DNA from 4 places in the Cryobacterium sp. W22_MBD10_FK3 genome. Region 2 is predicted to be linked to each of the others. Evidence: predicted binding sites of a transcription regulator. Region 2 holds the regulator's gene; each other region holds the start of a gene.
The links. The regulator LexA, encoded in region 2, represses DNA repair genes until DNA is damaged. The targets are predictions, from matches to a motif close to TCGAACANNTGTTCGA.

Region 1 (7,890 bases), on a different contig from region 2:
TCATCCCGATGCTGCTCGTGGCGCTCGGCTACCGCGAACTCAACAACGCCATGCCGGATGCCGGCACCTCGTTCACCTGGGCGACCCGCGCGTTCGGTCCGTGGCTGGGCTGGATGGGCGGCTGGGGCCTGATCGTGGCCACCGTGGTGGTGCTCTCGAACCTGGCCGGGGTGGCGGTGGACTTCTTCTACCTGATGCTCGCCCAGCTCTTCGGCAACCCGTCGCTGGCCGACCTGGCCGGCAACGTGTGGATCAACATCTTCACCTGTCTGGTCTTCATGGTGGGCGCCTGTTACGTGTCATACCGGGGCATGGAGACCACCAAGATGGTGCAGTACGTGCTCGTCGCGTTCCAGCTGCTCGTGTTGGTCTGGTTCAGCGTCGCGGCGCTCATCCACTTCTCCGACGGCACCGCTTTCGACGCGCTCGGCTTCAGCGCCAGCTGGTTCAACCCGTTCCTCACCCCGTCGTTCTCGGCGTTCGCCGCGGGGGTGTCGCTGTCGATCTTCATCTACTGGGGCTGGGACGTGACCCTCACCATGAACGAGGAGACCAAGAACCCCGAGACCACTCCTGGCCGGGCGGCCACCCTCACGGTGGGCATCATCTTCGTGCTGTACATCCTGGTTTCCGTGTCGGCGCTGATGTTCTCCGGCGTGGGAACCGGCGAGCTGGGCCTCGGCAACGAGGACATCCAGGGCAACGTCTTCGCCGCGCTGGCCGGGCCGGTGATGGGGCCGTTCGCCATCCTGATGTCACTGGCCGTGCTGTCCAGTTCGGCGGCGTCGCTGCAGTCCACCTTCGTGGGGCCGGCGCGCACGATGCTCTCGATGGGCCACTACCGGGCCTTCCCCAAGCGCTTCGCCGCGATCAGCCCGCGGTTCAAGTCGCCGGGTTTCGCCACGGTGGTGGCCGGCGTGGTGGCGTGGGGCTTCTACGCGGTGATGCGGGTGCTGAGCACCGACGTGCTCACCGACACCATCCTCACCCTGGGGATCATGATCTGCTTCTACTACGGCGTCACAGCGTTCGCCTGCGTCTGGTTCTTCCGCCGGGAGCTGTTCTCCAGCACCCGGGCGTTCCTGTTCAAGCTGCTGGCTCCGCTTCTGGGCGGCATCATCCTGGCCGTGATCTTCGCCACCACCCTGATCGACAGCACCGACCCCGAGTACGGCAGCGGCTCGGAGATCGGCGGGGTGGGCCTGGTGTTCATCCTCGCGATGGTGCTCTTCCTCACCGGCATCGTGCTGATGCTCATCATGCGCAGGGTCGATCCGGCGTTCTTCCGGGGCCAGACCCTCACCAAGGGCACGTCGCGGGAGTAGTGACGGTTCACTGAACGCTCTCTCAGGCGCCTGACCCTGGCGGACAGCTTCTCGTTGTTTCCCTTTCACCTTCGGTTCGTACACTCCCCAGTAATCCGCGATTCGTAATCCGCGATTCGCGCGGGGTGCGATGTGGGCTTCACAAGTTGTGACTGTGGAAAGTGACGTGTGCGATGTCGTATTTTGTCGAGCTGGTCGATCGCCGCCTGACCCGGCTGCTCACCCCCGCCCGGCGGGACTGGCTGCGCAGCCCCCGCACGCTGCTGTTCGGCTTCCTCGGCCTGCACCTGCTCTTCCTGTTCGCGCTGCTGCCCACGATCCTCACCGGTCGGGTGCTGGGCGACCTGCCCCTTTACAGGGTCTGGGCCGAGCAGGCCCTGGCGAACAACGTCTGGCAGGGCATCGACGTGGAGTGGGTCTATCCGATCGGCGCGATTGTGCCGATAGTGCTGGCGGATGCCGCCGGCCCGCTGCTGTACCAACTGCTGTGGTTCGTGATGACGATGTCGCTGAACGCCGCGGCCATCGGCATCCTCACCGATTGGGGCCGCGACCGGGCCGGCTACAAGGCGGCCTGGTTCTGGCTGGCGTTCAGCCTGGTGCTCAGTCCGGTGGGCCTGCTGCGGCTGGAGGGGCTCAGCGCCCCGCTCGTGATCATGGGGCTGGTGCTGCTGGCCCGGCGGCCGGTGGTGGCCGCGGCGCTGCTCACCGCCGCGACCTGGATCAAGGTCTGGCCGGCTGCCGTGCTGCTCGCCGTGGTGGGGGCCAGCCGGCGTCGGTTGAGCGTGCTGGCAACCGGCGGGGTGATCACGGCCGCCATCATCGGTGCGGTCTGGGCCGCCGGGGGTGTGCGCTTTCTCACCGGCTTCGTCACCATGCAGTCCGACCGGGCCCTGCAGCTCGAGGCGCCGGTGACGACGCCGTGGGTGTGGCTGGCCGCGATGGGCCAGTACGGCAGCACCGTCTACCAAAACCACGCCATTGCCACTCGCGAGGTGACCGGACCCGGTGCGTCCTTTGCGGCGACCGCGATGACGCCGCTGATGTTCCTGGTGATCGCGGGCGTCTTCGTGCTGATGCTGCTGGCCCTCCGCCGCAGCCGCGACAACGGCCAGCTGGTGCTGCTGGGTGCCCTGGCGCTGGTCACCACGTTCGTGGTGCTCAACAAGGTGGGGTCACCGCAGTACATGCTGTGGATCGCCCCGGTTGTGGCCGTCGGAGTGGCGCACGACTGGGCGGCCTGGCGGGTTCCGGCCTACCTCACGCTCTTCATCGGCGGGTTGACCACCCTGATCTTCCCCATCTTCTACCTGCCCCTGGTGCACGGGGATGCCGGCGCGATCCTGCTGCTCACGCTGCGCAACGGGTTGCTCGTTGTGCTGCTGGGCTGGTCGGTGCTGGCGCTCTGGCGCACGGCCGTGGCGGGCTCGCCGGCATCCGTTTCGGTGCGGCACGGCGCCCGTTCGCGGGGTCTGGCCGCCCACTGACGCCACCCGTCTGCGGGGCGGGGCGCCCGCACACGGCAGAATAGGGGGGTGACTGCTACAACGACCTTCGCCCTTGTCCGCCACGGCCAGACCGACTGGAACGCCGTCGGGCGCATCCAGGGGGCCACCGACGTTCCCCTGAACGACGTGGGCCGAGGGCAGGCCACCGAGGCGGTCGAGCCGCTCTCGCAGTACGAATGGGACTTCGTCGTGTCGTCGCCGCTCTCCAGGGCAGCCGAGACTGCCGACATCATCGCCGCGGACCTCGAGCTGGAGGTGACCCGGCACCTGCCCGGTCTCGTCGAGCGCAACTACGGACCGGCCGAGGGGCTCTCCGCTGGACCGACGCTCGACGCCCTGCGCGTGGAGGGCAGCTACGGCAACTTCCGCGGTTCCGAGGCCGAGCTCAGTGTGTCCAACCGCGGCCTGGGCGCGCTGCGCCTGCTCGCCGAGGACTACCCGGGCGCCCGCATCATCGTCGTCTGCCACGGCACCCTGATCCGGCTCAGCCTCATGGCCGCGCTCGAGCAGGAGATCCCGCCGATTCTCAACGCCGCCATCTCGGTCGTGCAGTTCAACCCGGATGCCGGCTGGTCCGCCTCGGTGATCAACAACGAGCGGCTCGAGGCCGACCCGCTCGTGGCAGGGTCGCTCGCGGCAATCTGACTCTGCTGGTCGCGCGGGCCGGTGGCGCTGGCTGGGTAGCGCTGCTGGTTGCGCTGCTGGTTGCGCTGGTGGCCTCGCTGCTGGTTTGTGAAGAGCGACCGCCCCGCTGGTCGAGCTTGTCGAGACCCCGCGACCCAACCTCGCCACGCGCCCACTCCGTTGGTCGAGCTTGTCGAGACCCCGTAACCCGACCTCCCACGCGCCCAGTCCGTTCGTAGTGCTTGTCACGACCCCTCTGAGGTGTCGGGCTTGACCCTGCCCAACCCAGGCGCAAAAAGATTCGAATTTACCTGTGGAAAACCTGACCTATTCTCACACTTTTGTTCGATTCGTGAGAGAATGGGGGTATGGACGACGAGCTGGCTCCAGGCTCCACCGCACCGACGGGAACTCCTCCCGCCGGTCCGAATCTCCATGACTGGAACACCGGCCTCGCCGGTCCGGAGCCGGAGGTGCTCGATGAGCTGACCGCTCCGCGTCCTGATCCCGGCCCGGATGCCGCCAGTCTCCGTGGCGCCACCGACACCGCGGGCTCGACGCCCAGTGGTCCCGCCCTGGGGAAGCCGCGGCCGCCGTGGAGGGACCCGTCGGAGTTGCCCGCGGTGCAGCGGGCGCATACCGGGCCGTTCGGCGAGAAGCTGAAGGCCCTCGATGACGCGGCGGCAACGGTGCAGGCCGTGATGGCCTCGATTGACGTGAATGGGCTCAGCGACGCCGAGGTGGTGGCGTTGACGCAGATGGTGGAGCGGGCGGGCCGGCCCGTGGACGCGGCCCGGGTGAGTACCGCGACGGTGGTCGGCTACCGGTCTCGGCGGATGCTGGGCCGGGAGTCCATGGCCTGGCGGATGGGCGCTCCGCACCAGAACGTGTTGCTGACACGGTTGACGCTGGCGTCGGTGCCGGAGATGAAACGACGGATGGCGTTGGGCGAGAAAGTGACGCCCCGGGTGCTGGGCGGCGCTGCGTTCGAGCCGGTGTTCCCGGTGGTCGCGGCGGCGTTGCGCTCCGGAGAACTGGGCATCGACGCGGCCGAGACCATTGTGGCCGGCCTGACCGACTACACGGCAACCGGGCGCCTGGACGCCGACCCGGCCCACGTTCACAAAGCCGAACGTGACCTCGTGGAACAGGCCACGGGGTCCGTCTACGGCCGCACACCCGCTCCCGGCGAGACCGACACCGGGTCGGACGACGACGGCGACGCAGACACTGCCGGCGATCGCCACGGCGACACCAACGGCGACACCGGCACTGATGCCGACGCTGACGCTGATGGTGATCGCGGGCCGGCCGGCGGGTTCACCGGGCCGATTGGCCGCCTGGGTGAATCGGACGGGTTCACCTATCCGGCCGATGAGATCCGCAAACTGGCGGTGCGCTGGCAAGCCGTGCTCAACCCGGACGGACTCGCCCCGAACGCGCCCACCGTCGAGGCGAAGTCCACGTTCTCGTTCGGCCCCTACAAAGACGGCCTGCACCCCTTGCGCGGCGGGGTGACCCCGGAGCTCAAAGGGGTCATGCAGAACCTGTTCAACACGTTCCAGTCCGCCCGGTCGGCGCCCTCGTTCCCGTCCGCGGAGGAGCAGCAGCGCATCGAGGCCGGCGAGCTGGTGCCCGGCGAGCTGATCGACGAGCGCAGCGGCGGTGAGAAGCGCGCCGATATTCTCCGCGGCATCCTGGTGCAGGTCGCCCAAGACCCCCGCACCCCGACGATGGGCGGCATGCCACCCACGGTGATGGTGCACGTGAACGCCACCGACCTGCTCAACCAGGCCGGGGTGGGCTGGATCGATGGCGTCGACGAACCGATCTCAATGACCACGATCACCCAGCTGATCGACAACGGTGGCATGCAGCCGCTGTTCTTCGGCACCAACGGTGCCGTCCTCGGTTTGGGCTCGAAGGAACGCTGCTTCACCCCGAAGCAACGCAAAGCGATCACCGCCCGGGACGGCGGTTGCATCATCCCGGGCTGCGACTGCCCACCGCAATGGACCGAAGTGCACCACGTCACACCCTGGCAGTCAGGCGGCGACACCCATGTGAACAACGGGGTGCTGCTGTGTTGGTACCACCACCACACCATCACCAGCGGGGGCGGCTGGAAGATCCGCATGGTCGCCGGCATGCCGCAGGTGAAAGCGCCGCACTGGATCGACCCGACCGGCGCTTGGCGGCCACCGAACCAACACCGGGCACACGACCCCCGCACCCGAAGAACCGACGAGTAACAGCGGGGTGCACTCATGTCACAGGGTTCAGTTCGAAAAGCTCGGCACGGCGCAGACAGGTGTGACCGGCTGGTATCGGCCAGCCCGATGAGCTACGCCGGGAGGTGCGGCGGGATGCGCTCAGCGGCGGGTGGAAACCGTGACGGTGAACTTCGTGTTGCGGCCCACCTGATGGGTGGGGCCCACGATACGGGTGAGAGCCGGTCGGTAGCCCAGGTGGGTGTTCCAGACCGTCCAGAGCTCGCCGCCCGGACGCAGCACCCTGGCCGCATCCTCGAAGAGCTTGAGCGCGATGCCGGCATGCACCGACGAACCGATGTGGAATGGCGGGTTCAGCAGGATCAGCTCGGCGGAGGCATCCGGCTGCGCACCCAGGGCGTCATCGCGCAGCACGCGCACCTGGCCGGCCAGACCGTTGGCCGCCATAGTGGCTGCCGCCGAGGCGACGGCGGCTGCGGACTGATCGGTCGCCAGCAGCTGCAGGCCGGGCCGGCGCCGGGCGAGGGAGGCCGCGAGCACCCCGGTACCGCAGCCCAGGTCGATCGCGGTGGCGGCATCCGGCTTCATGCGATCGAGAAACTCGAGCAGGTAGCGGGTGCCGATGTCGATGGTGGTGCCGGCGAAGGCGGCACCGTGCGCGCACACGGTGAGACCGAGGTCGGCGTGCACGACCGAGCGGGGCCACTCCGACCGCGCCGGCTCCACCAACTCCACCGACTCCGCCGACTCCGCCGACTCCGATCGGATCGGCTGCGTGGCCAGCAAGACCCGGGACTTCTGCCGCGCCGGGGTCACCTGCACCTCGCCGAAGTGCCGGCGCAGCACCTCGTTCATGGCCAGGCTCATGTGCTTGAGGCGTCCGCCGGCGACCACCGTCACCTCGGGAGCGGCGTGACGGGCGATGGCGCCGGCCAACTCATCGAGCGCGGCCAGGCTGCGCGGCAGCTGCAGCAGCACCAGGCGGGCCCCGGCGAACAGCTCGGCGCCCACCTGCACGTGCCGGTAGGCCCCGGCGAGGCCGGCCAGCTCGGGTACCGTGCTCGCCAGGTCTGCCGCATTGCGGTCGAGGGCATGCTCGCCGGAGAGCGCATCTTGGTACACGCGGATGCCCGGGTTCCCGCCCGATCGGCTACCCAGCTGCGCCGCTGCAGCGAGGGTCAGGGCGCCGTAGTGGTCTTCGAGCACCACGACCTCGTCGGGGCCGGCACCGTCCAGAAGCACCGCCGCCTCGTCCAGGATCAGCCGGTCGCTCGCATCGACGGCGAAGAGATTGGTCGCCTCAACATCGGGCCAGCGGCGCAGGCGCTCGAACGGAAAGTCAGGCATCCGCTCAGAATAGCCGCCCGGCGGGCGGCCTCTTCGCCCGGCCAGGCGGGCAAACGGCTCAGCAAGCCCGGTGCGGCGTGGGACAATAAGAGACCCCTGCTCACCGAACCGTCACGGACACCCCACCTCATGGCCCACAACCTCAGCGATCTGCAGATCGCCCGCCTCGTCGGGCCACAGGCATATTCGCGCGGGGTGCGCTACGCCAAGGAGGGCCGGGTCGAAGACCAGGTCTGGCAGCTGGGCGGCAGCCGACTGCTGGGCACCGTGGGTGGCACCCAGGCCCGACCGTACGACGTCACCGTGACCTTCCAGCAGGATGCCAGCGGCACTGTCGTTCGCGCGTCGGGCACCTGCAGCTGCCCGATGGGCATCAACTGCAAACACGTGGTGGCCCTGCTGCTGGCCAGCCGGTCCACCGCCGCCGACCTCGCCCGCGCGACCCGTTCGGCGGACTCCCAGCGCACCCGCACCGCCGCCCCGGCCACCTGGCAGAGCGCTCTGGCCCCGCTCACCCGCGCGCCGGAGGCCGAGCCCACGACGGGTACCGCCCTCGCCCTGCAGTTCGAGTTGCTGCCGCCGCCGCGCGCCGCACGCACGCCCGCGCCCACGGTGTCCCTGGCCCGGCTGGGCGTGCGCCCGATGGTGCGCGGCAAGAAGGGCAAGTGGATCCGCGGCAACCTCACCTGGGACAACCTGTCGTACTCGCGCGGCATGCTCAACCGCGCCCAGCTCCGAGTGCTCTCCGCCATCTTCGAGCTCTATTCCTCCGGCCAGCGCTACCACGTGACCACCGACCCGTGGCTGCACCTGGACGGTTTCGCCAACCGCGCACTCTGGGGCCTGCTCGGCGAG
Region 2 (7,890 bases):
CACTCCGCGCCCTGGTTGGCCCAGTCGAGGGCGGCATCCATCGGGTCGCCGTAGTTGGTCTCGGTGCCGGCCTCACCCTGGGTGAGGCGCACGGCCTTGCCGTCGGCGACGTCGACGGCCGGCAGGAGGACCAGCTTCGGGGTCTTGTTGAACTCGCTCATGATGTGCTGATGACCTTTTTCGTGTTCGTGCGACCGCGAAGGGAGCGGTCGGCTGGGGATGTCTAGTCGCGGAGCGTGCCGAGCCAGTTCTTCAACAGGCGGATGCCCGCGTCGCCGCTCTTCTCCGGGTGGAACTGGGTGGCCGTCAGCGGGCCGTTCTCGACCGCGGCCAGGAACCGGCTGCCGTGTTCGGCCCAGGTGAGCCGTGGAACCGGGAATGGCGGCATGACATCGAGCGACCAGTCCTGGGCGGCGTAGGAGTGCACGAAGTAGAACCGTTCCTCCTCCAGCCCACGGAACAATACCGACTCGGCATCGGGAGTGACGGTGTTCCAGCCCATGTGCGGCAGCACTGGGGCCGGCAGGGCGGTGACGGTGCCCGGCCATTCGCCGAGGCCCTCGGTGTTGATGCCGCGCTCGACGCCGTGTTCGAACATGACCTGCATGCCCACGCAGATGCCCATCACCGCCCGCCCGCCGGAGAGGCGTTTGTCGATGATGTCGCCGCCGTGCGCGTCGCTCAACGCGGCCATGACGGCGCTGAACGATCCGACGCCGGGCACGAGGAGTCCGTCGGCTTCGAGCGCGAGCTTGCGGTCACCGGTGAGCGTGACGTCGGCCCCGGCCAGCTCGAGCGCCTTGACGGCCGAGTGCACATTGCCGGTGCCGTAGTCCAGAACGACAACCGAGGTCATAGGGCGCCCTTGGTGGAGGGGATGCCGGAAACCAGCGGGTCGTAGGCCTTGGCTTGGCGGAAGGCACGGGCGAAGGCCTTGAACTCGGCTTCCGCGATGTGGTGCGGGTCGCGGCCGCCCACGACGGTGACGTGCACGGTCAGTGCGGCATTGAAGGCGATGGCTTCGAAGACGTGCCGCACCATGGAACCGGTGAAGTGGCCGCCGATGAGGTGGAACTCGAATCCGGCGGGCTCGCCGGTGTGCACGAGGTAGGGCCGGCCGGAGATGTCCACGACGGCCTGCACGAGTGCCTCGTCCAGCGGCACCAGGGCGTCGCCGTAGCGGGAGATGCCGGACTTGTCACCCAGCGCCTGCTTGATGGCCAGGCCCAGCACGATGCCGATGTCTTCAACGGTGTGGTGCACGTCGATCTCGGTGTCGCCCTTGGCGTGCACGGTGAGGTCGGTCAGCGAGTGCTTCGCGAACGCCGTGAGCAGGTGGTCGTAGAACGGCACGCTGGTGTGGATGTCGCTCACCCCGGTGCCATCGAGGTCGATCGACAGGTCGATGCTCGATTCGCTTGTTTCGCGCTGCAGGTGGGCACGGCGAGGCGAGGGCGTGACGTTGCTCATGGCGTTAGTTTATTCGGCTATCGGAGCGAGCCGTGCGATGGCGGTCAGGAACGCGCTCGTCTCGGCCTCGGTGCCGGCCGAGACGCGCAGGTGGCCGGGGATTCCGACGTCGCGGATCAGGATGCCGTCGGCCAGGAGGGCCTCGAAGGTGGCGTGCGGGTCGGCGACCCCGCCGAAGAGCACGAAGTTGCTGCCGCTCCGCAGCGGCCGGTAGCCCAGCCCGGTGAGCTCACGCACCAGACGGTCACGTTGCACCCGGATGTCGTCGACCATGGCGAGCATCTCCCCGGTGTGGGCGAGCGCAGCGACGGCGGCGGCCTGGGTGAGCGCGGACAGGTGGTACGGCAGACGCACCAGGCGCAGGGCATCAGTCACCGCCGGGTCGGCGGCCAGGTAGCCGAGCCGCACACCGGCGAACGCGAAGGCCTTGCTCATGGTGCGCGACACCAGCAGCCGCTCCCGGCCGGGCAGCAGAGTGAGGGCGCTCTCGGTGCCGTCGGGGGCGAACTCGGCGTAGGCCTCGTCGACGACGACGATGCCCGGGGTGGCGTCGTAGACGGCGGCGATGGTTTCCAGCGACAACGGCGTGCCGGTGGGGTTGTTCGGCGAGCAGAGGAAGACGATGTCTGGCGAGGTCTCCCGCACCCAGCGGGCGGCGGTCGCCGGGGTGAGTTCGTAGGCGGCGTCCCGGCCGCCCGGGATCCACCGGGTATCGGTGCCGGAGGCGAGGATCGAGTACATCGAGTAGGTTGGCGCGAAGCCGAGCAGGGAACGCCCCGGCCCGCCGAAGGCCTGCAGCACCTGCTGCAGCACCTCGTTGGAACCGTTGGCCGCCCAGATGTTGTCGCGGGTGAGGCCGTGACCGAGGTAGCCGGCGAGGTCGTCACGCAGTTGGGTGAACTCGCGGTCCGGGTACCGGTTGACGGTGAGGATGGCCGTGGCCAGCGCCGCCGCGATGTCGGCAGCGACAGCGGGCGGAATCGGGTGGGTGTTCTCGTTGACGTTCAGCGCCACCGGCACGTGCAACTGGGGGGCGCCGTAGGGGATGTGTCCGCGGAGGTTGTCACGCAGGGGCAGGTCGTCGAGGCTGGTCACCCGAACAAGCTTAGTTGCGCCGCGAGCCGCCCCGATCTGGGCCGAATCCCGGCTGCCGGCTCAGTAGCCGGCAGATCAGCAGTCGGCAGGTCAGTAGTCGGCAGGTCAGTAGTCGGCAGGTCAGTAGTCGGCAGGTCAGTAGTTGGCAGGGAGGGCGAGGCGCTGGCCGGGCTGCACTGCCTCGGACGGCAGCTGGTTGAGGTTGACGATGTCGGCGATCACGTCGCGCGGGTCCTGCGCGGGGGCGATCGACTCGGCCAGCTGCCACAGCGACTGGCCCGCCTCGATGGTGACGTATTCGAACGCGACGGCGCCGACACCGGCGGTGCCCTCCGCGGCGGCCATGCCGCCGTTGATGGCGATGCCGATGGCGCCAAGCACCAGGGGCACCGCGGCGAGGGTCGTGAACACGGCGCGCCCGCGGCGGGTCAGGCGCAGGTGCGTGGTCGGTGGGATGCCGGCGGTACCGGTGGAAGGGGTGCGGGTGGCCGTGGCGCGGGTGATCGAGCCGGGCTGCACTGCGTATGCTGCGCTCATGTCAAACCTCCTGGTAACGCATCTGGCCCTCGGCCGGGAGGGCCAGATGCGAATCTATGTTCCGAATATATCTTCGAGTGTTCGAACAATCAACCCTGTTTCCGGATATTATGGAGAGATATTCCGCAACACACTCGAATGCGTGTCTACGAATCGCTGCTCAGTGGCTACAGTTTCGATCGGGTAGCTGTACTCAAACAGACACCTCCGACATTGCCGCCGGCGGGCTTCCCGCAGCCGGCCAGTGACACCTTCAACCAGCACCAGCACCAGCCCCGACCGACTAACCAGAGGAGCGACAACGTGGCACAACAGAGCACACCTCGGGACAAGGGCGGCACGCGACGCCGCAAGAGCCTGAGCGACAAACAGCGCGCGGTGATGGACGTCATCCAGCGTTCGGTCCGCGACCGCGGCTACCCGCCGAGCATGCGCGAGATCGGTGATGCCGTCGGCCTGTCCTCACTGTCGAGCGTGACCCACCAGCTGCACCAGCTCGAGCTGAGCGGTTACCTGCGTCGTGACCCGCACCGCCCCCGCGCGCTCGAGGTGCTCATCGAGCTGCCCCAGTCCGGTGACGACGTCACCCCCGGCGCCGCAGACGACTACCAGTCCGGCATTCAGGTGGGTGACGCGGCGATGGTGCCGCTCGTCGGCCGTATCGCCGCCGGTATCCCGATCATGGCCGACCAGCAGATCGATGAGATCTTCCCGCTCCCCCGCCAGCTGGTGGGCAAGGGCGAGCTGTTCATGCTCAAGGTGGTCGGTGAGTCGATGATCGACGCCGCCATCTGCGACGGCGACTGGGTGGTCATCCGTCAGCAGAAGACAGCTGAAAACGGCGAGATCGTGGCAGCGATGCTCGACGGTGAAGCCACGGTCAAGGTGCTGCGGCAGCGCGACGGCCACACCTGGCTGCTCCCCCGCAACACCAACTTCGAGCCGATTCTGGGCGACTACGCCGAGGTCCTCGGCAAGGTCGTCGCGGTGCTGCGCTCGGTCTGATCCCCGCCCGGTTCCACACACGGAACAGGCCCGGTCCCCCAAGGGACCGGGCCTGTTCTGCGTCAGCTGTCGGTTCAGACCAGTGCGGCCCGAACGGCGCGGGTGGCGTCTACGATGTTGCGCAGCGAGTCGACGGTCTCGGCATAACCACGGGTTTTGAGGCCGCAGTCCGGGTTCACCCAGATCTGGCGGGCCGGGATGGATTCGAGTGCCCGCTCGAGCAGCTCGGTGACCTCGGCGACACCGGGCACGCGCGGTGAGTGGATGTCGTAGACGCCCGGCCCGATGCCGTGGTCGAACCCGCTGGTCTGCAGGTCGGCGACGACCTCCATCTTCGACCTGGCGGCCTCGATGCTGGTCACGTCGGCGTCGAGGTTGCGGATGGCGTCGATCACCACCCCGAATTCGGAGTAGCAGAGGTGGGTGTGGATCTGCGTCTGGTCCGCGACGCCCGCCGTGGCGAGCCTGAACGAGCCGACCGACCAGTCGAGGTAGTCGGCGTGGTCCTTCTTCTTCAGCGGCAGCAGTTCCCGCAGCGCGGGCTCGTCGACCTGCACGACCTGGATGCCTGCGGCTTCCAGGTCGCCGATCTCATCGCGGAGGGCGAGCGCCACCTGGCGGGCGGTCTCCCCCAGCGGCTGGTCGTCACGCACGAACGACCAGGCCAGGATGGTGACCGGCCCGGTGAGCATGCCCTTGACCGGCTTCTCGGTCAGGCTCTGGGTGTAGCTGGACCATTCCACGGTGATGGGCGCCGGCCTGGACACGTCGCCCCAGAGGATGGACGGTCGGGTACACCGGCTGCCGTAGGACTGCACCCAACCGTTTTCGGTCACCGTGAAGCCGTCGAGGTTCTCGGCGAAATACTGCACCATGTCGTTGCGCTCGGGTTCGCCATGCACGAGCACGTCGAGGCCGAGGTCTTCCTGCAGTTGCACGACCCGGCCGATCTCGGCGCGCATCAGCTCCCGATAGTCGGCCGGCGCGAGGTCACCGGAGACCAGGCGGGCTCGGGCGCGGCGGATCTCAGTGGTCTGCGGGAACGAACCGATGGTCGTGGTCGGCAGCGGCGGCAGGTCGAGCACGGCTTCCTGGGCGGCGACCCGGCTCTCGTAGTCCCCCCGGCTGAAGTCGGCCGGGGTGAGCGTGTTGAGCCGGGCGCGCACGGCGCCATCACGCACGCCGGGCGACACGCGACGTTGGGCCAGTGCCGCGGTGGCCGCGTCAAGGTCGGCCTGGATGGCTGCCTGACCGTGGGAGAGGCCGCGGGCGAGGGTGGCGACCTGGCCGATCTTCTGGTCGGCGAAGGCCAGCCAGCTGGTGAGGTCGGCTCCCAGCTTGGTCTCGTCGGTGACGTCGTGCGGCAGGTGCAGCAGCGAGGTGGAGGTGGAAACCGCGACGTTCTCGCTCAGCCTGCTCAGCTGGCCGACCGTGTCGAATGCCGCCGCGAGGTCGCCGCGCCAGATGTTGTGGCCGTCGATGACGCCGGCCACCAGAGTCGTGTCCTCCAGCCCGGGGATGCCGGCCGGCACCGTGCCGCGCACCAGGTCCAGGCCGATCGCCTCGACCGGGGTGTTGGCCAGCACCGGGAGGGCGTCGTCGAGGCTGCCGTAGGGGGCCGCAACGAACAGTCCCGGTCGGGTGTCGAGCCCGCCGAGGGTGTCGTAGGCCTGGGCCAGGGCGGCCAGGGCGCGGTCCCGCGGGATGTCGATGCTCTCGCTCACGAGACCCGGTTCGTCCAGCTGCACCCACTCCGCGCCGGCCGCGGCGAGGCGTTCGATCAGGGCCGCGTAGACCGGCAGCAGGTCGTCGAGGCGGTCCAGGGGGTGGAAGCCGGCCGGGGCCGCTTCGCTCGGCTTGGCCAGCAGCAGGAAGGTGACCGGGCCGACAATGACCGGCCGGGTGAGGAAGCCGGCGGCGACGGCTTCCTCGAACTCCCGCACGATGCGGTCGCTGGCCAGGTGGAACCTGGTCTCCGGGCCGATTTCGGGCACCAGGTAGTGGTAGTTGGAGTCGAACCACTTGGTCATCTCGAGGGGCAGGTTCTCGCCGGCGCCGCGCGCCAGGGTGAAGTAGCCGGCGAGGTCGAGGTGGCCGTCGGCGTCGACGAGGCCGGCGAAGCGGGCCGGGATGGCGCCCACGGTCACCGCGGCATCCAGCACCTGGTCGTAGAACGAGAAGCTTTCGGGGATTGACGAGTCGGAGCGGCCGAGGCCCAGGCCCACGAGGCGCTCCCGGGTGGTGCTGCGCAGGGCGGCAGCGATGGTCTCGAGCTCGGCGGCGTCGATGCGGCCGGCCCAGAAGGCTTCGACGGCCTTCTTCAGCTCGCGGCGCCGGCCGATCCGGGGGTAGCCGAGGATCGTTCCGGTGGGGAAGGCGGGGACGGTGGTGGTCATCAGTTGTAGTCCTTCGTGGAGTAGATACCGGCAGGGGTGCTGGTGGGGCTGGTCGAGGGAGGGGTCGCGGAGCGGGTAGACGGCGGGATGCGGGCGGAGACGACGGGTTGTGCCGGTGCGAGCGCGCCGGCCCGGTCGAGCACCGCGAGCACGGTTTCGTGCTGGTTGAAGGCGTAGAGGTGCAGGCCGGGAGCCCCGCCGGCGATGAGTTTCTTGGCCAGGGTGGTGGCGTGCTCGATTCCGATCTCGCGCTGGCCCTCCGGGGTGGGTTCCACCTCGAGCTGAATGGAGAGCTCGGCGGGCAGCTCCTCGCCGGAGAGCTCGAGGATGCGCCGGAGCCGGCCGGGGCTGGTCACGGGCATGATGCCGGGCAGGATCGGGAATTCGACCCCGGCCTCCCTGGCCCGCTCGATGAAGCTGAGGTAGTGGTCGGCATGGAAGAACAGCTGGGTGATGGCCAGGTTGGCACCCGCGGCCTGTTTGGCCAGCAGCGTGTCGATGTCCTGCGCGGTGGAGCGGGAGCGCGGGTGACCGTTCGGGAAGGCGGCCACGGCGATACGCACGTGCTCACGCTCGGTCTTCACCGCCCGCGCCCGCGGCAGGCCCGGGATGGGGGTCTCCTGGTACGGCACCCGCTCGGCCTGCACCCGGTGGATCAGCTGCACCAGCTCGCCGGCGCTGTGCAGGTCGCCGAGGAAGGCGTCGTTCTCGGTCAGGCCCTCCGGCGGGTCGCCGCGGAGGGCGAGGAAGCTGCGCACGCCGGCGTCGAGGAACTCGCGGATCAGGCTGCTCGCCTCGGCGTGCGACGAGCCGACGCAGGTGAGGTGTGCCATCGGGTCCACCCGGGTGGTCCGGCGGATGTAGCGCAGCACGTCTAGGGACGAGACGCGTGACGAGCCGCTGGCACCATAGGTGACCGAGATGAAGTCGGGTCCGGCCGCGGCGAGGGCGTCGATGGTGGTGTGCAGCGCCGTGGCGGCGGCATCAGTTTTGGGCGGGTACAGCTCGAAGGAGAACGGGGTGTTCTCTGGACAGGCCGGGTCCGTCGGCGCTGTGTCTGGGCTCGCGGTCATGGTTCCTCATTCGGCATGGTGGGTTCACTTCGAAGGCCTGGCGGCCGCGGACCGCCAGGGAAACCAGGCGGCTGCTCGCGGGCGGGTGCCGGGCTCGGCTGTCGCTCCATGCCGGGCAGAATAGCCTGCCGACAACGAATGAGATGACTCTAACAACGCGGATTCCTCGCGCGCTTCTGCATGGCCGATTGTTACGTTCCTCGGCCCGCCGCCTTAATGACCGCAGGCGACCCCTGCTCCTGAATCAGGATGCGGGGGCCGCCTTCGCGGGGTTCGGTGTCAGCCGGCGATGGCCGGGGCGACGACGAACGGGG
Region 3 (7,890 bases), on a different contig from region 2:
CGTCGAAGCCGCAGACCACCCGTCGGGCCATCCGCGGCATCGTGCACCAGAAGAACGGCCAGCTGATCCTGGTCGACACCCCCGGCATCCACCGCCCCCGCACGCTGCTCGGCGAGCGGTTGAACAGCCTCGTGCAGTCCACGCTCAGCGGTGTCGACGTCGTCGGCCTGTGCATCCCGGCGAACGAACCGATCGGCCCCGGCGACAAGTTCATCAACGAGCAGCTGGACAACTTCCCGCGCGCCAAGAAGGTGGCCATCGTCACCAAGATCGATATGTCTTCCAAGACCAGCGTGGCCAACCAGCTGCTGGCGGTCTCGCAGCTTCGCGACTGGGAGGCCATCGTGCCGATCTCGGCCACCAGCAGGATCCAGCTCGATGTGCTCAGCAGCGAGCTGCTGCGCCTGCTGCCGCTCAGCGACGCTCCGCTGTACCCCGCGGATGCCGTGACGGACGAGAGCCTGGAATCCCGGATTTCGGAGTACATCCGGGAGGCGGCGCTCGAGGGGGTCACCGACGAACTGCCGCACTCGATCGCCGTGACGATCGACGACATCATCGAGCGTGACGACCAGGAGCTGGTGGAGATCTACGCCAACCTCTTCGTGGAGCGGGACAGCCAGAAGGGCATCATCATCGGTCATTCCGGCAGCCGGCTCAAGGATGTGGGCATGCGCGCGCGCAAGCAGATCGAGCCCCTGATCGGCAAGCGCGTGTTCCTCTCGCTGCGGGTGAAGGTGGCCAAGGAATGGCAGCGGGACCCGAAGCAGCTCGGTCGCCTGGGCTTCTAGCGCGGCCTGTCACCGGGGCATCGGTCGGTGCCGCGCCCCGAGCCCGGGTGCGGCGCCCACTGGTCGACCCCGCCCAGACCCCGCACGCTGACCTCGACACGCCCACTTTGTCGGTCGGGTATCGAATTTTCCCGCCCTACCGAGGAGAAAAACTTACGAATTAGCCTGTGGAAAACTTGACGTATTCTCACACACTTGTTCGATTCGTGAGAGAATGGGGGTATGGACGACGAGCTGGCTCCAGGCTCCACCGCACCGACGGGAACTCCCGGCGGGTCGAATCTCCATGACTGGAACACCGCCCTGGCCGCACCGGAGTCGGAGCGAAGTGATCTTCTAACTGACTCGCTGACCGGTGCCGTGCCGGGTGGCGCGGCTGATGCCGCCAGTCTTGGTGGCACCACCGACACCGCGGGGTCGCCGCAATCCGGTCCCACCCTGGGTAAGCCGCGGCCGCCGTGGCGGGAGCCGTCGGAGTTGCCGGCGGTGCAGCGGGCGCACACCGGACCGTTCGGCGAGAAGCTCAAGGCCCTCGATGACGCGGCGGCAACGGTGCAGGCGGTAATGGCGTCGATCGATGTGAACGGGCTCAGCGACGCCGAGGTGGTCGCGTTGACGCAGATGGTGGAGCGGGCCGGCCGGCCCGTGGACGCGGCCCGGGTGAGCACCGCAACCGTGGTCGGCTACCGGTCTCGGCGGATGCTGGGCCGGGAGTCCATGGCCTGGCGGATGGGCGCCTCGCACCAGAACGTGCTGCTGACCCGGCTGACCCTGGCATCCCTGCCGGAGATGAAACGACGGATGGCGCTGGGCGAGAAGGTGACACCCCGGGTGTCGGGCGACGCCGTGTTCGAGCCAGTGTTCCCGGTGGTCGCCGCAGCGTTGCGCTCCGGCGAACTCGGGATCGACGCGGCCGAGACCATCGTCGCCGGCCTGACCGACTACACGGCAACCGGCCGCCTCGACGCCGACGCGGAACAGGTTCAGAAAGCCGAACGCGACCTCGTGGAACAGGCCACGGGGTCCGTCTACCGCCGCACGCCCGGCCCCGGCGAGACTGTCCCCACGGACGCCGATGCCGATGCCGACGCTGACGCTGACGCTGACGCTGACGCTGACGCTGACGCTGACGCTGACGCTGACGCCGATGGTGATCGCGCGGCAGGCGGCGGGTTCACCGGGCCGATCGGTCGCCTGGGCGAGTCGGACGGCTTCACCTATCCGGCCGATGAGATCCGCAAGTTGGCGGTGCGTTGGCAAGCCGTGCTGAACCCCGACGGGCTCGCCCCGAACGCGCCCACCGTCGAAGGGAAGTCCACATTCTCGTTCGGCGCCTACAAAGACGGTCTGCACCCCTTGCGTGGCGGAGTGACGCCGGAGCTGAAAGGGGTGATGCAGAACCTGTTCAACACGTTCCAGTCCGCCCGGTCGGCGCCCTCGTTCCCGTCCGCGGAGGAGCAGCAGCGTATCGAGGCCGGCGAGCTGGTGCCGGGCGAGTTGATCGACGAGCGCACCGGCGGTGAGAAACGCGCGGACATTCTTCGCGGCATCCTGGTGCAGGTCGCCCAGGACCCCCGCACCCCGACGATGGGCGGCATGCCGCCGACGGTGATGGTGCACGTGAACGCCGCCGACCTGCTCGACCAGGCTGGGGTGGGCTGGATCGATGGGGTCGACGAACCGATCTCGATGACCACGATCACCCAGCTGATCGACAACGGTGGCATGCAGCCGCTGTTCTTCGGCACCAACGGTGCCGTCCTCGGTTTGGGCTCGAAGGAACGCTGCTTCACCCCGCGGCAACGCAAAGCGATCACCGCAAGGGACGGCGGTTGCATCATCCCGGGCTGTGACTGCCCGCCGCAATGGACCGAAGTGCACCACGTGACGCCCTGGCACTCAGGCGGCGACACCCATGTGAACAACGGGGTGCTGCTGTGTTGGTATCACCACCACACGATCACCAGTGGGGGCGGCTGGAAGATCCGCATGGTCGCCGGCATGCCGCAGGTGAAAGCACCGCACTGGATCGACCCGACCGGCGCTTGGCGGCCACCGAACCAACACCGGGCACACGACCCCCGCACCCGAAGAACCGACGAGTAGCCGCGGAGTCGCGGGTCTCATGGGATCGTCATTGGCAAGCTCGGCCAGGCGTACGTCGACAGAATCAGGACTCCGCCGACACGTTCGATGGTTGGGTGGTCACGCGCCAGGGCTCGTCCTGCGGACTATTTTGCACAAGCCTGGCCCGGCATCGACACTCGGCGACGGGGAAAGTGCCGGGCAGTTAGGACGCTGGCGTGTTTCCGGAGCTGATCCGCAAAAGCACGCGCTGTTTCGCGTCTGCCTTGCCCAGCCGTTCGATGAACATGAACACCCTGTATTCAGTGCAGTACTTGCCCCCGAAGACCTGGGCAAGCAACGCCCGGCTCCCGTCGTCATCGGCGATGGCCGCGTGGGCGTCGACCGCAACGGCGCCGTCCTTCACCGATCCGGTGCGGGAGCAGGCTCGCAGCTGCACCCGGCTGTCGTTACGCAGCCGCTTGACCTTGCCGCTCTCCTTCGGGGTCGTGACGATGAGGTCCTCGCCGTCTCTGGCGATCCAGACTGGAGTGGACACCGCCACGCCGGATCGGCGGTAGGTGGTGAGGGAAACGAAGCGCTCGTCGGCGAGCGCGGCGAGAGCTGCAGCGGAGGTGGGCATTCCCACACCCTAAGCTGCTCGGAGTCTTTGCCACAATGGAACGCCAGCCACGGCCCATCCGGACCGCATCGGCAGAGCCCGAGGATCAGGGAGCCACACATGTCGACGGAATTCAATGTCTGAGCCGATCATCGCCGTTGTCGGCGCCGGAGCTGTCGGAGGCCTACTGGCCGCCCTGCTTGACCGCGCCGGCGTCGAGGTCGTCGTCGTCGCCAGGCCCCAAACCGCTCGAGCGATCACCACAGAGGGCATCACCATCCGTAGCGGCCACTTCGGCGACGGCGTCTCGAAGATCACGGCGCTGACCGAGGTCCCCGAGGGCGCCAACGTCATCCTCGCCACCAAGGCCTACGACCTGACCGACCTGACTACCGTGACCGGCGTGACCGGCGCGCTTGCGCAGGCACGGCCCGCTGAGGTGGTTGCGCTGCTCAACGGCATCGAACATCTGGCCATGCTCCGGGGTCAGATGCCGGGAGCGCTCGTAGCCGGTGCCTCCGTCGCGGTGGAATCGACCAGGCTCAGCCCCACCGTGATCGAGCACCGCAGCCCGTTCCTCCGGCTCACCGTGCCCGCGCACGCCGCCGAATCCGGCATCACCGCCGCTTGGCGGGCCGCCGGACTCAACGTGACCGTTGGCGGCACCGACCAAGAGGTGCTCTGGGCCAAACTTCGTTTTCTCGCCCCGATGGCCCTGCTCACCTCCTACTGGCGGTTGCCGATCGGCGCCGCCATCGAACAAGACAGCGCCCTGACCACCGCGCTTCTGGTCGAGGTGGCCCGGGTCGCCACCCTGGACGGTGTGCCCACGGACCCCGGCCAACTGGCCGGCGCCCTCGCCGCACTGCCATCGTCCATGCGCTCGTCGTTGCAGAACGACCTCGGGGCCGGCCGGCCGAGCGAGTTGGATGCCATCGGGGGAGCCCTGGCCCGTCGCGGCCGCACCCTCGGTGCAGACACCCCCACGCTGGAGCGGCTGGTGGCGGACCTCACCGCGCGATAACCGTCCGCGCGCTACATCGCTGGGATGACTTCCCGGGGACCGCGGGATGATCCGGGGTCGGGGACCCTGACCCGGCGACGGGGGAGCCCTACGCTGTAACCATGCCGGCTCCAGGGTTCATCACGCGTACCGCCCAGCACCGCTGGGCACTGGAACCCGCGCTCGGCGTGATTCTCGCCCTGGCGTGGGGGACCCCGGCACTGTGGGCTGGCCAGACGTCGATGCTCTTGGTGATCTGGATGCTCGCGATCGCCGTTGGTCTGTCCCGTTTCGCTCCGCTGCTGGCCATGACGATCGGAGCGGTGGCGACCGTCACGATGGGCACCGCCGGTTCCGGCTACCTGAGCGCTTGGGCGACCCTGCCGTTGCTGGTCACCTCCGGCTGCCTGGTGGTCTGGGGCGCTGCCCTCTACGGGCGGCGATACGTCAGGTTTGTCGGGCTGGCAGCTGCTCTGCTCCTCGGCCTGCTCATCACCGGGGTGTTCCTCATGCCCCTGTCAATCGAGCAGGCCCAGGATCCGATCGGCACGCTCAGGTTCTTCGGCGACCTCGGCTTCCGGCTCAGCTGCGGGTTCCTGGCCACCCTCGTGCTTGTGGGCGGCTGGGTGCTGGGGTTGGTTCTGCACGGGAGGGCAGACCGCCGTGACGCGGCGGGTCCAGTTCCCCCTGCCGCCCTCACCGCGGAGTCCTGGCTGATGCTTCCGCAGGGCGACCCGGCGGGCACGCTGACCTTCGACGGCCCGCTCGGCCGAGTGTCCGGTGGGTTTCTCGATGGCTCGCTCGCTGGCCGGCTCCGCGCAGGCCTGGTGTTCCGCACGGTCTCCCGGCGCTCCGTCACCGTGGACGTCGGGCTCGCCGTGGCCTTCTTCCTCTTCAGCGTGACCGTCGACGCCAGCACCGACGTCGCACTCTTCCTGGCGCTGATCGGCTTCACCGCCGCCCTGGCCGTTCGGCGGCTGTCACCTGGTCTGGCGCTGGGCATCGCCTGGATCAGTGCCCTGGCGCAAATGCTGGCCGGACTGCCGGTGCTCGTCGGCAACCTCGCCGTGCTCGGGGTTCTGTATGTCACGGCCGCCTACGGCAACCGGCTGGTGCGGTGGGCCGGCCTGGTGTCGGTCGGCATCGGCTCTCTGCTTGCCGCGAGCTACATCAGCGTCGGCCAACGTGGCGCGACGTCGATTGCCGAGGCCGTCGCGCAGGGCGCCGCGGCCAGCCTGCTCTGGGCATTCATCGCCACCCTGATCGGCAGCATCGCCGTGCTGGGGCTCTCCTGGACCCTCGGGCTGCTCATGCGCACCTGGAAAACCGCGCGGGACGGCCGGCTCACGCAGACCAGGGCCGTCGAGGAACAACGTGCGGCGCAACGTGACGTGGTCGTCGAGCAGGAACGCAACCGGATCGCCCGCGACATGCATGACGTCGTCGCCCACTCCCTGGCCGTGGTGATCGCGCAGGCTGACGGCGCCCGCTACGCCCGCGCCGCCAACCCCGAAGCCGTCGACGAGGCGCTGACGACGATTTCGACCACGGCCAGGGAGGCCCTCGGCGACGTGCGCATCCTTCTCACCCGACTACGCCAGGACGCCGCCGACGGCCCGCAGCCCGTGCTCGCCGACCTCGACCGCCTGGTCGCGCAGATGCAGAGCACCGGGCTCAATGTCGAGTGGACCACCACGGGTACTCCCACCACCCTCGGTTCCGGGGCCCAGCTGGCGGTCTACCGCATCGTGCAGGAGGCTCTCACCAATGCCCTCCGGCACGGCGATGCCGGCCGGGCGGTATATTTGACTCTCGCGTGGACGGACGGATGGGTCGCGGTGACGATAGACAACGCCGTACGCAGCATCCCGGCCGCCGATGCCTCCGGCGCACTCGGCCACGGACTCCCCGGCATGCGCGAACGTGCCCTGCTGGCGGGCGGGTCCCTGGCCGCTGAACCCGTGGGCGGGCGCTTCATCGTGGCCGCGCGCCTGCCGGCAATCACCACCAACGCCCTCGTGCGGCCGGACGCGAGCGCGGTCCTGCATCCAATCGTGACCAGCACACCCTACGGAGAACGCCCATGAGTGAAGTCCAGCCGGCGGATGCCCCGCGCATCAGGGTCGCCCTCGTCGACGACCAGGCCCTGTTCCGGGCCGGAATCCGCATGCTGGTCTCCTCCCAGGCCGACCTGGAGTTCGTCGGGGAGGCCGGCAACGGCGCAGCCGGGGTCACCATGGCCGCGGCCGTGCATCCCGACGTCATCCTGATGGATATCCGCATGCCCGTGATGGACGGCATCGACGCCACAGCGGCCATCATCGCCGCCGCCGGCGCCGCCGGCCGCACCCCGCCGCGGATCGTGGTCCTGACCACCTTCGAACTCGACGAGAGCGCCAGTCGGGCCATCCGGGGCGGGGCAAGCGGCTTCCTGCTCAAAGACGCCGATCCGGAGTTCCTGCTCGCCGCGATCCGCACCGTGCACGCAGGCAGCGCCGTCATCGCCGCATCGGCCACGCGCGAGCTCTTCGCCCACTTCGACGCGCCGGCCGCCGAGCAGGAGGTGCCTGTCGCCTTCACCTCGCTGACCAGCCGGGAGCGCGACATCTTCGCCCTCGCCGCTCTGGGCCTCAGCAATGCCGAGATCGCCGCGGGCGAGTTCCTCAGCGAGGCCACCGTCAAGACACACATCAGCCGCATCCTCGCCAAGCTCTCGCTGCGCGACAGGGTGCAGCTCGTGGTCTTCGCGTTCACGCACCGGCTCACCCAGTAACCCAGCGGATGACCCGGCGGCTCCGGGAATCATCCCGCAGAGCGGTTGACTACATCCGGGGCCCGACGCGGCCATCCGCACCCGATTCGTACCGTTGAATCATGGAAAATTCACCCTCAGAACTCGGCCTCGCGGCCAGAGTCACCTCCCTGCGCAAGACCTACGGCTCGGCCACCACCTCGGTGACTGCCCTGGACGACGTGTCCATCGGCATCCGCCGGGGACAGTTCACCGCCATCATGGGCCCGAGCGGCTCGGGCAAGTCCACCCTGATGCACATCATGGCGGGGCTGGACACCGCCACCGCTGGCCGGGTCTGGCTCGGTGACACCGAGATCAGCACCCTGGACGACGCCGCCCTCACCGTTCTCCGCCGGCGCCGGGTCGGCTTCATCTTCCAGGCGTTCAACCTCGTGCCGACTCTTGACGTGCGCGGCAACATCCTGCTGCCGTTCGCGCTGGACGGCCGGAAGCCGAGCACCACCGAGAACAGCTGGATCGATCAGCTCATCGACTCCCTCGGTCTGACCGACCGACTCGCACACCGGCCGCACGAGCTCTCCGGCGGGCAGCAGCAGCGCGTCGCCATCGCCAGGGCCCTGGCCACCCGGCCGGAACTGGTCTTCGCCGACGAACC
Region 4 (7,890 bases), on a different contig from region 2:
GGCGGGATGACGGTGCTCGACGACATCGAGAAGATCCTGGCCGGTTCGAAGTAGTCATGGGGGCCATCGTGGTGCCCAGGGTGCGGGCCGGCCGGGGTTCCGGCCGGGCGGCCTGGTTCGGTGCTGCGGTCGTCGCGCTCCTCCTGGCCGTCACCCTCTCGGTGGTCGTCGGCGCCAACCCGATGGCCCCCGGCACGGTGCTGGACACCCTGTTCGGTGGCGGCAGCGCCGAGTCACGGTTCGTCGTCTGGGATCAACGGATGCCGCGCACGGCGGCGGGCGTGGCGGTGGGCGCTGCTCTCGGCGTCGCCGGCGCTCTCATGCAAGCCTTCACCCGCAACCCGCTCGCCGACCCCGGCATTCTGGGTGTCAATGCGGGAGCCGCGTTCTTCGTGGCCGTCGGGATCACCTTTTTCGGGGTGACCAGCCCGCTCGGCTACGTCTGGCTCGCCTGCGCCGGGGCGCTCCTGCTCACCGGCGCGGTCTACGCCATCGGTTCGGCCGGCGGCCAGGCGGCGGGTCCGGTGCGCCTGACCGTGACCGGGGTGGCGATCGGCGCCGTCTTCGGCGGGCTCACCACCGGGCTAGCCCTCACCCACCCCGACGCCTTCGACCGGATGCGTGGCTGGAGCGCCGGCAGCCTGCTGGAACGCGGCTTCGACGTGGTGCTGCCGGTGCTGCCGCTGGTGCTGGTGGGCCTGGCCCTGGCGCTCTGGGCGGCGCCCGGCCTCAACTCGATAGCGCTCGGACCCGACGTGGCCCGGTCCCAGGGCGTCAATGTGCGGCGCATCCAGATTGTCGTTCTCGCGGCCGTGACTCTCCTGGCCGGCAGCGCCACCGCGGTGGCCGGGCCGCTCGTCTTCGTCGGCCTCGTCGTGCCCCACGTGGTGCGGTGGACGCTCGGCACCGACCAACGCCGAATCGTGCTCGGCTCGATGGTGTTGGGGCCCGTGCTCGTGCTGCTCTCCGACGTGCTCGGCCGAGTCGCCGTGCTGCCGAGCGAGATGCCGGTCGGCGTCGTCACCGCCTTCGTGGGAGCCCCGGTGCTGATCCTCCTGGTGCGCCGTCGATCGGCGACGGCGCTGTGACCGATCGCGCCGTGACCGATCGCGCCGCGACCGATCGTGCCGCGACCGATCGTGCTGTGGCCGCCGGAACCGGGCGACCGCTCGACGTCGGCCGGCGGCGCGTCGTGGTGGGCATCCGGGGCCTCACCGTGGTCATCGGGCTGCGTTCGGCCCTGGTCGGGGCCGCCTTCTTCGTGGCCACGCTCGGCTTCGTGCTTCTCGCCCTCACCCTGGGCGACTTCCCGTTGACGCCGGCCGAGGTCGTGGGCGTCGTCACCGGCCAGGTCCACGGCCTGTCGGGCACAGTGGTGCTGGAGTGGCGGTTGCCGCGCGCACTGGCGGCGGTGCTGTTCGGCGCCGCCCTGGCCGTGGCCGGCGGCATCTTCCAGACCGTCGCCCGCAACCCGTTGGCGAGCCCGGACATCATCGGCCTGGCGAACGGCTCCTTCACCGGCATGCTCGTCGCCCTCCTCGCTCTCGGCGGCAGCTGGCCACTGCTCACCGCCGGTTCGCTGATCGGCGGACTGCTCGCGGCCGTGCTGATCTATCTGCTCGCCTACCGGGGCGGGCTGCACGGATTCCGCTTCATCGTGGTGGGCATCGGCATTTCGGCCATGCTCGCCTCGGTCAACACCTGGATGCTGTTGCGGGCGGAACTGGAAACCGCGCTGTTCGCGTCGGCCTGGGGCGCCGGCACCCTGAACAGCGTCACCGCCGCGACGGCGGTTCCGGCCGGCCTCTGTGTCGTGCTGCTGCTCGCGCTGCTCCCCCTGGTCACCCCTGGCATCCGGCAGCTCGACCTGGGCGACGACGTCGCATCCGCCACCGGGGTCGCCGTGGGGCGCGCCAGGCTCGCCGCCATCACCCTCGCCGTGTGCCTGGTGAGCGTGGTGACCGCTGTCGCCGGTCCGATCGCCTTCGTGGCGCTCGCGGCACCCCAGATCACCCGCCGTCTCACCAGATCGCCCGGCATCCCCCTGGTCACGACCGGGGTCGTCGGCGGGGCGCTGCTGCTCGGCTCCGACCTGATCGCCCAGCATGTCATCCCACTGACCGTGCCTGTGGGGGTGGTGACCGTGGTCCTCGGCGGCAGCTACCTCGTCTGGCTCCTCATCCACGAATCCAGGAGGAGAGCATGAGCTCACCAACCGGCCCGGCCCTCGACTCGACGCTCGGTTCACCTCTACAGGCCGGCGGCCTCGGCGTGCGGTACGACCGCCGCAGCGTCATCGACGATCTGGACGTTGTGGTGCCGGCCGGGTCGTTCACCGTGATCATCGGCCCCAATGCCTGCGGCAAATCCACCCTGCTGCGCGCGCTGGCCGGCCTGCTGCCCGCGGCGTCGGGCGCCGTGCTGCTCGACGGCCGGGACATCACGTCGTACTCGGCCAGGGACACGGCACGCCGCCTTGGCCTGTTGCCGCAGGGCGCCGTCTCGCCAGAGGGGATCACCGTGGCCGAGCTGGTCGCGCGCGGCCGCTACGCCCACCAACGCCTGCTCCGCCAGTGGTCCGCGGCCGACGAGGCGGCCGTCACGGATGCGCTTCGGGTCACCAACGTCGCCGACCTGGCGACCCGGCCGGTGGACGAGCTCTCCGGCGGGCAGCGGCAGCGGGTGTGGATCGCCATGGTCCTGGCCCAGCAGACGCCGCTGATCCTGCTCGACGAGCCCACCACCTATCTCGACATCGCACACCAGATCGAGGTGCTCAATCTGCTGCACGACCTCAACGGCCACGGGCGAACCATCGTCGCCGTGCTCCACGATCTCAACCAGGCCGCCCGGTACGCGTCGAACATCATCGCCATGCATGACGGGCGGATCGTCGCCACCGGGCCACCCCGCACGACCATCACCACCGATCTGGTCGCTGAGGTGTTCGGGCTGGCCAACGTCGTCATCAGCGACCCGCTCACGGGCACCCCTCTTGTGGTGCCCACCGACACCCGGCGGCCGCATCCTGTCGCCAGCGGCGGCTGAGCGCCCGGGGCCGAACGAGCGGCTCAGCCGATGATCGAGCCCGCTGCCACCGTCTCCCTCTCCTCGTCACGCCGCGGACTCAGCGCGGCGGAGAGCAACCGGCGCAGCTCGGGCAGCCCGCCCCGGCGGAAGGCCGCACGCTGCCGTGCCGCACCGGTGCCGTCGACCGCCAGCCGCGCCGCCGCCTCCGTCGCCAACTCGACGTCGCCTGAACCCACCAGCTCGGGCTCGAGCATCCGCATGAATCGGCCGAGGCAGTCCTGCGCCGGCGCCAGGCCACCGAACAGCGGATCGAAGACCTGCTGACTCATCCCGTGATGGGCGGAATGCAGAAGGGCGGCCGAGAGCAGTTCGGACGGCATCTCGGCGGACGCGTTCGCCGCGGCGCTCCGCGGCCTGGGCACCCCGAGGGCGTGCGCCACGAACGCCCGGCACAGGGCCGTGATGAACAAGGTGGTCTGCGCGTCGAGCTGCGCGTCGGCCACCCGGAACTCAATGGTGGGCAGGTGCTCAGACAGGCGCACGTCCCACATGATCACGCCAAGGTCGACCGTGCCGCCGATGCCCAGCAGCCTTCTGATCCGCCGGTCGTAGTCCGCGGCGTCGATGAACGCCGGCGGGCAGCCCGAGGTCGTCCACCGGCGCAACAGCACAGTGCGCCAGCTGTCATGCCCGGTGTCCTGCCCCCGCCACAGCGGCGAGTTCGAGGCGATGGCCGTGAAGAGCGGCAACCAGGGTCGCACCGCGTTCAGCACGATCACCCCGGCCTCCCGGCTCGGGATGCCCACGTGCACGTGCAAGCCGCTCACCTGGTGGTCCGCGATCACGGCGTCCATCGTGCGAACGATGCGTTGGTAGCGCTCGGTGTCGGTGATCGAGGGGAACGCCGTCGTGTCGGGCGGGGTGCCGATGCTCGCCACGATCACGCCGAGTGCGGCAGCCTGCTCCGCCACCGCGCGCCGGAATCCGGTCACCGCCCTCTGGGCGTCGGCCATCTCCTCGAACACCGCCGAGGCGTGCTCGATCTGCGAGGCCAGGAATTCACGGTGCGTGACCTCGCGCCATTCGGGCATCGCGGCCAGGCGCTCGAACGCGCGGGCTCCGGCATCCACGGGCAACAGGGTGACCGGATCAAGAAATTGGAACTCCTCTTCGATGCCAAACGTAGCCACGCTGACCTCTTCTGTCGCCGTCGGATCACGACAGTGTGAACCGTCTGCGACGAGTGTGGCCTGCCCCCGCAAGGCGGTCAAGGGTGCGCCGCAGGGGGCGGCGTCGGTGGGCTGAGAAGTCCGGGCCACCCGCGCCGGACGGGTGCACAATGGTCGCGTGCGCGCCGCCCTGGCCGTGCCGGATGGGAGATGGACGGATGTGCAGATGGCTGGCGTACCTCGGGGAATCGCTACGTCCCTCGACGATCGTGCTCGACGCCAAGCACTCGATCGTCGCGCAATCACTGAACTCCCCGCTCGGGGCCGAGACCGTGAACGGCGATGGATTCGGCTTCGGCTGGTATCCCACCGACGCCCCGCACGGTACCGAGCCGGCGCTCTTCCACAGCATCGAACCGGCTTGGAACGACGCGAACCTGAGCGAACTCACCCGGGCGATCACCAGCCCGCTGTTCTTCACCCACGTTCGCGCGGCAACCGCTCCGCCGATCCAGCAGACGAACTGCCATCCGTATCGCTACGAGAACTGGATGTTCATGCACAACGGCGCCATCTCGCGGTGGCGCGAGCTCAGGCGCGACCTGACCATGGCGATCGACCCGTCGCTGTACCCGAACGTGCTCGGCACAACGGACTCCGAGGTGCTTTTCCACCTCGCGCTGACCTACGGTCTCCGCGATGACCCGATCCACGCCATCGGGCGCGCCATCCGCACCGTCGAGTCCATCGGCCAGGACCACGGCGTGCAGTTTCCCTGGCAGGGCACCGTCGCCGTCTCGGACGGCGCCACCCTGTGGGCTTTCCGCTACTCGACCCAGGGACGCACGCGGTCGCTGTTCCACTCGGCGGACATCCGCACACTGCGCCAGATGTACCCCGATCAGGACCGGCTGGCCACCTTCGGCGACAATGCCAAGGTCGTGGTCTCGGAACCGCTCAACGACCTGCCCGGCGCCTTCGTGGAAGTGCCGGAGTCGTCCGCACTCATCCTGGATATGAACGGGTACCGGCATCAGCCCTTCCTGGCCGGCTGAGCGCATCCGCATACACGAAACGCCACCTCGAGGGTGGCGTTTTGTGTTCGCAAACGTGTTGGTGGTCAACAGCGTGTGGCAACAACCAATGGTGGAGATGCGGGGAATTGAACCCCGGTCCATTGCTGTGGTCATGTTTCTTCTACGGGTGTATCCAGTGAAGGCGTTCTACTCGGCTCCGGAACTTGCCACTGGCAGCTGATCCGACGAGCCCAGCCCTCGTTTAAGTCCCCCTATACCCCGAGGCTCAGGATAGGAGCAATCTCTCTAAATGACGTCAGGGTCCGGGTAGAGAGCATTCCCGGTCTGACGGTCTCAATGTGGTTCTACTTAGGCCGCGAGGGCGAAAGCGGAACGCGAGACAGTGCGGTTTGAATTGGCACTTATTGTTTTGCAGAGATCGTTTACGAGATAACCCTGCATCCTCGACCCGCTTCTCACAGTTACGCAGGCAATGTCGAAACCGATCATCCCCATGTTCACGTCGTGTCGATGCGTATCGACGAAGACGCGGTTGTTGTCACACGCTGTTGAATTACCAATCCCGTTTCCAGGACCGCAGTGGCGAACATCTCAGCTCACCACTACGGCCTTTCAGGATACAACACTTTGGGCTCGTCGCCTAAGCCGGGCAACATTGAATAGAACCCACCCCGGGTGCTGATAAATATTCGAATTCGCCTGTGGAAAACTTGACCTATTCTCACACATTTGTTCTATTCGTGAGAGAATGGGGGTATGGACGACGAGCTGGCTCCAGGCTCCACCGCACCGACGGGAACTCGTCCCGCCGGTCCGAATCTCCATGACTGGAACACCGCCCTGGCCGCGCCGGAGCCGCAGGTCGTCGATGAGCTGACCGCTTCCCCGTCGGATGCCGCCAGTCTCGGCGGCACCACCGACACCCAGGGCTCGACGCCCAGTGGCCCCGCGGTGGGTAAGCCGCGGCCGCCGTGGCGGGAGCCGTCGGAGTTGCCGGCGGTGCAGCGGGCGCATACCGGGCCGTTCGGCGAGAAGCTGAAGGTGCTCGATGACGCGGCGGCCATGGTGCAGGCGGTGATGGCGTCCATTGATGTGAATGGGCTCAGCGACGCCGAGGTGGTCGCGTTGACGCAGATGGTGGAGCGGGCGGGCCGGCCGGTGGATGCGGCCCGGGTGAGTACCGCGACGGTGGTCGGGTATCGGTCTAGGCGGATGCTGGGCCGGGAGTCGATGGCCTGGCGGATGGGCGCTCCGCATCAGAACGTGTTGCTGACCCGGTTGACGCTGGCGTCGGTGCCGGAGATGAAACGTCGGATGGCGTTGGGTGAGAAGGTGGCGCCCCGGGTGGCGGGCGGTGCCGTGTTCGAGCCGGTGTTCCCGGTGGTCGCCGCGGCGTTGCGCTCCGGGGAGCTGGGCATCGACGCGGCGGAGACCATCGTCGCCGGCCTGACCGACTACACGGCAACCGGGCGCCTCGACGCCGACCCCGCCCACGTTCAGAAAGCCGAACGCGACCTCGTGGAACAGGCCACCGGGTCCGTCTACGGCCGCACACCCGGCCCCGGCGAGACCGACACCGGGTCGGACGACGACGGAGACGCAGACACTGCCGGCGATCGCGACGGCGACACCGACGGCGACACCGACGCCGACACCGGCACTGATGCCGATGCTGACGCCGATGGTGATCGCGAGGCCGTCACCGAGTTCACCGGGCCGATCGGCCGCCTGGGCGAATCTCGCGGGTTCACCTATCCGGCGGATGAGATCCGCAAACTGGCGGTGCGTTGGCAGGCCGTGCTGAACCCGGACGGACTCGCCCCGAACGCGCCCACCGTCGAAGCGAAATCCACGTTCTCGTTCGGCCCCTGCAAAGACGGCCTGCACCCCCTGCGCGGCGGAGTAACGCCGGAGCTGAAAGGGGTGATGCAGAACCTGTTCAACACGTTCCAGTCCGCCCGGTCCGCGCCCTCGTTCCCGTCCGTGGACGAGCAGCAGCGCATCGAAGCCGGCGAGCTGGTGCCCGGCGAGCTGATCGACGAACGCACCGGCGGCGAGAAGCGCGCCGACATTCTCCGCGGCATCCTGGTGCAGGTCGCCCAAGACCCCCGCACCCCGACGATGGGCGGCATGCCACCCACGGTGATGGTGCACGTGAACGCCACCGACCTGCTCAACCAGGCCGGGGTGGGCTGGATCGATGGGGTCGACGAACCGATCTCGATGACCACGATCACCCAGCTGATCGACAACGGTGGCATGCAGCCGCTGTTCTTCGGCACCAACGGTGCCGTCCTCGGTTTGGGGTCCAAGGAACGCTGCTTCACCCCCAAACAACGCAAAGCGATCACGGCCCGGGACGGCGGTTGCATCATCCCGGGCTGCGACTGCCCACCGCAATGGACCGAAGTGCACCACGTCACACCCTGGCACTCAGGCGGCGACACCCATGTGAACAACGGGGTGCTGCTGTGTTGGTATCACCACCACACCATCACCAGTGGCGGCGGGTGGAAGATCCGCATGGTCGCCGGCATGCCGCAGGTGAAAGCACCACACTGGGTTGACCCGACCGGCGCTTGGCGGCCACCGAACCAGCACCGGGCCCACGACCCCCGCACCCGAAGAACCGACGAGTAGCAGCGGGGTGCACG

Region 1: ACEN2M_RS08985 (DUF222 domain-containing protein) is a predicted target of LexA. The motif match lies at 3,791-3,806, and genes of this name have one in related genera.
Region 3: ACEN2M_RS00190 (DUF222 domain-containing protein) is a predicted target of LexA. The motif match lies at 979-994, and genes of this name have one in related genera.
Region 4: ACEN2M_RS10120 (DUF222 domain-containing protein) is a predicted target of LexA. The motif match lies at 5,958-5,973, and genes of this name have one in related genera.

The regions. Positions count from the first base shown of each region.
Region 1 is NZ_JBGQOH010000006.1:181,767-189,656, reverse strand. Features, by position in the region: gene ACEN2M_RS09000 (APC family permease) at 1-1,325, shown strand, start outside; gene ACEN2M_RS08995 (hypothetical protein) at 1,499-2,812, shown strand; gene ACEN2M_RS08990 (histidine phosphatase family protein) at 2,861-3,478, shown strand; gene ACEN2M_RS08985 (DUF222 domain-containing protein) at 3,826-5,709, shown strand; gene ACEN2M_RS08980 (class I SAM-dependent methyltransferase) at 5,830-7,035, opposite strand; gene ACEN2M_RS08975 (DEAD/DEAH box helicase) at 7,165-7,890, shown strand, end outside.
Region 2 is NZ_JBGQOH010000012.1:66,175-74,064, reverse strand. Features, by position in the region: gene priA (bifunctional 1-(5-phosphoribosyl)-5-((5-phosphoribosylamino)methylideneamino)imidazole-4-carboxamide isomerase/phosphoribosylanthranilate isomerase PriA) at 1-161, opposite strand, end outside; gene hisH (imidazole glycerol phosphate synthase subunit HisH) at 224-856, opposite strand; gene hisB (imidazoleglycerol-phosphate dehydratase HisB) at 853-1,470, opposite strand; gene ACEN2M_RS12440 (histidinol-phosphate transaminase) at 1,480-2,565, opposite strand; gene ACEN2M_RS12435 (LysM peptidoglycan-binding domain-containing protein) at 2,701-3,102, opposite strand; gene lexA (transcriptional repressor LexA) at 3,406-4,107, shown strand; gene metE (5-methyltetrahydropteroyltriglutamate--homocysteine S-methyltransferase) at 4,182-6,503, opposite strand; gene ACEN2M_RS12420 (methylenetetrahydrofolate reductase) at 6,503-7,576, opposite strand; gene hflX (GTPase HflX) at 7,856-7,890, opposite strand, start outside.
Region 3 is NZ_JBGQOH010000001.1:40,100-47,989, forward strand. Features, by position in the region: gene era (GTPase Era) at 1-791, shown strand, start outside; gene ACEN2M_RS00190 (DUF222 domain-containing protein) at 1,014-2,897, shown strand; gene ACEN2M_RS00195 (PPOX class F420-dependent oxidoreductase) at 3,082-3,498, opposite strand; gene ACEN2M_RS00200 (ketopantoate reductase family protein) at 3,614-4,501, shown strand; gene ACEN2M_RS00205 (sensor histidine kinase) at 4,603-6,567, shown strand; gene ACEN2M_RS00210 (response regulator) at 6,564-7,253, shown strand; gene ACEN2M_RS00215 (ABC transporter ATP-binding protein) at 7,355-7,890, shown strand, end outside.
Region 4 is NZ_JBGQOH010000008.1:57,904-65,793, reverse strand. Features, by position in the region: gene ACEN2M_RS10155 (ABC transporter substrate-binding protein) at 1-54, shown strand, start outside; gene ACEN2M_RS10150 (FecCD family ABC transporter permease) at 57-1,088, shown strand; gene ACEN2M_RS10145 (FecCD family ABC transporter permease) at 1,100-2,206, shown strand; gene ACEN2M_RS10140 (ABC transporter ATP-binding protein) at 2,203-3,048, shown strand; gene ACEN2M_RS10135 (carboxylate-amine ligase) at 3,072-4,220, opposite strand; gene ACEN2M_RS10130 (class II glutamine amidotransferase) at 4,418-5,254, shown strand; RNA gene ssrA (transfer-messenger RNA) at 5,344-5,729, opposite strand; gene ACEN2M_RS10120 (DUF222 domain-containing protein) at 5,993-7,876, shown strand.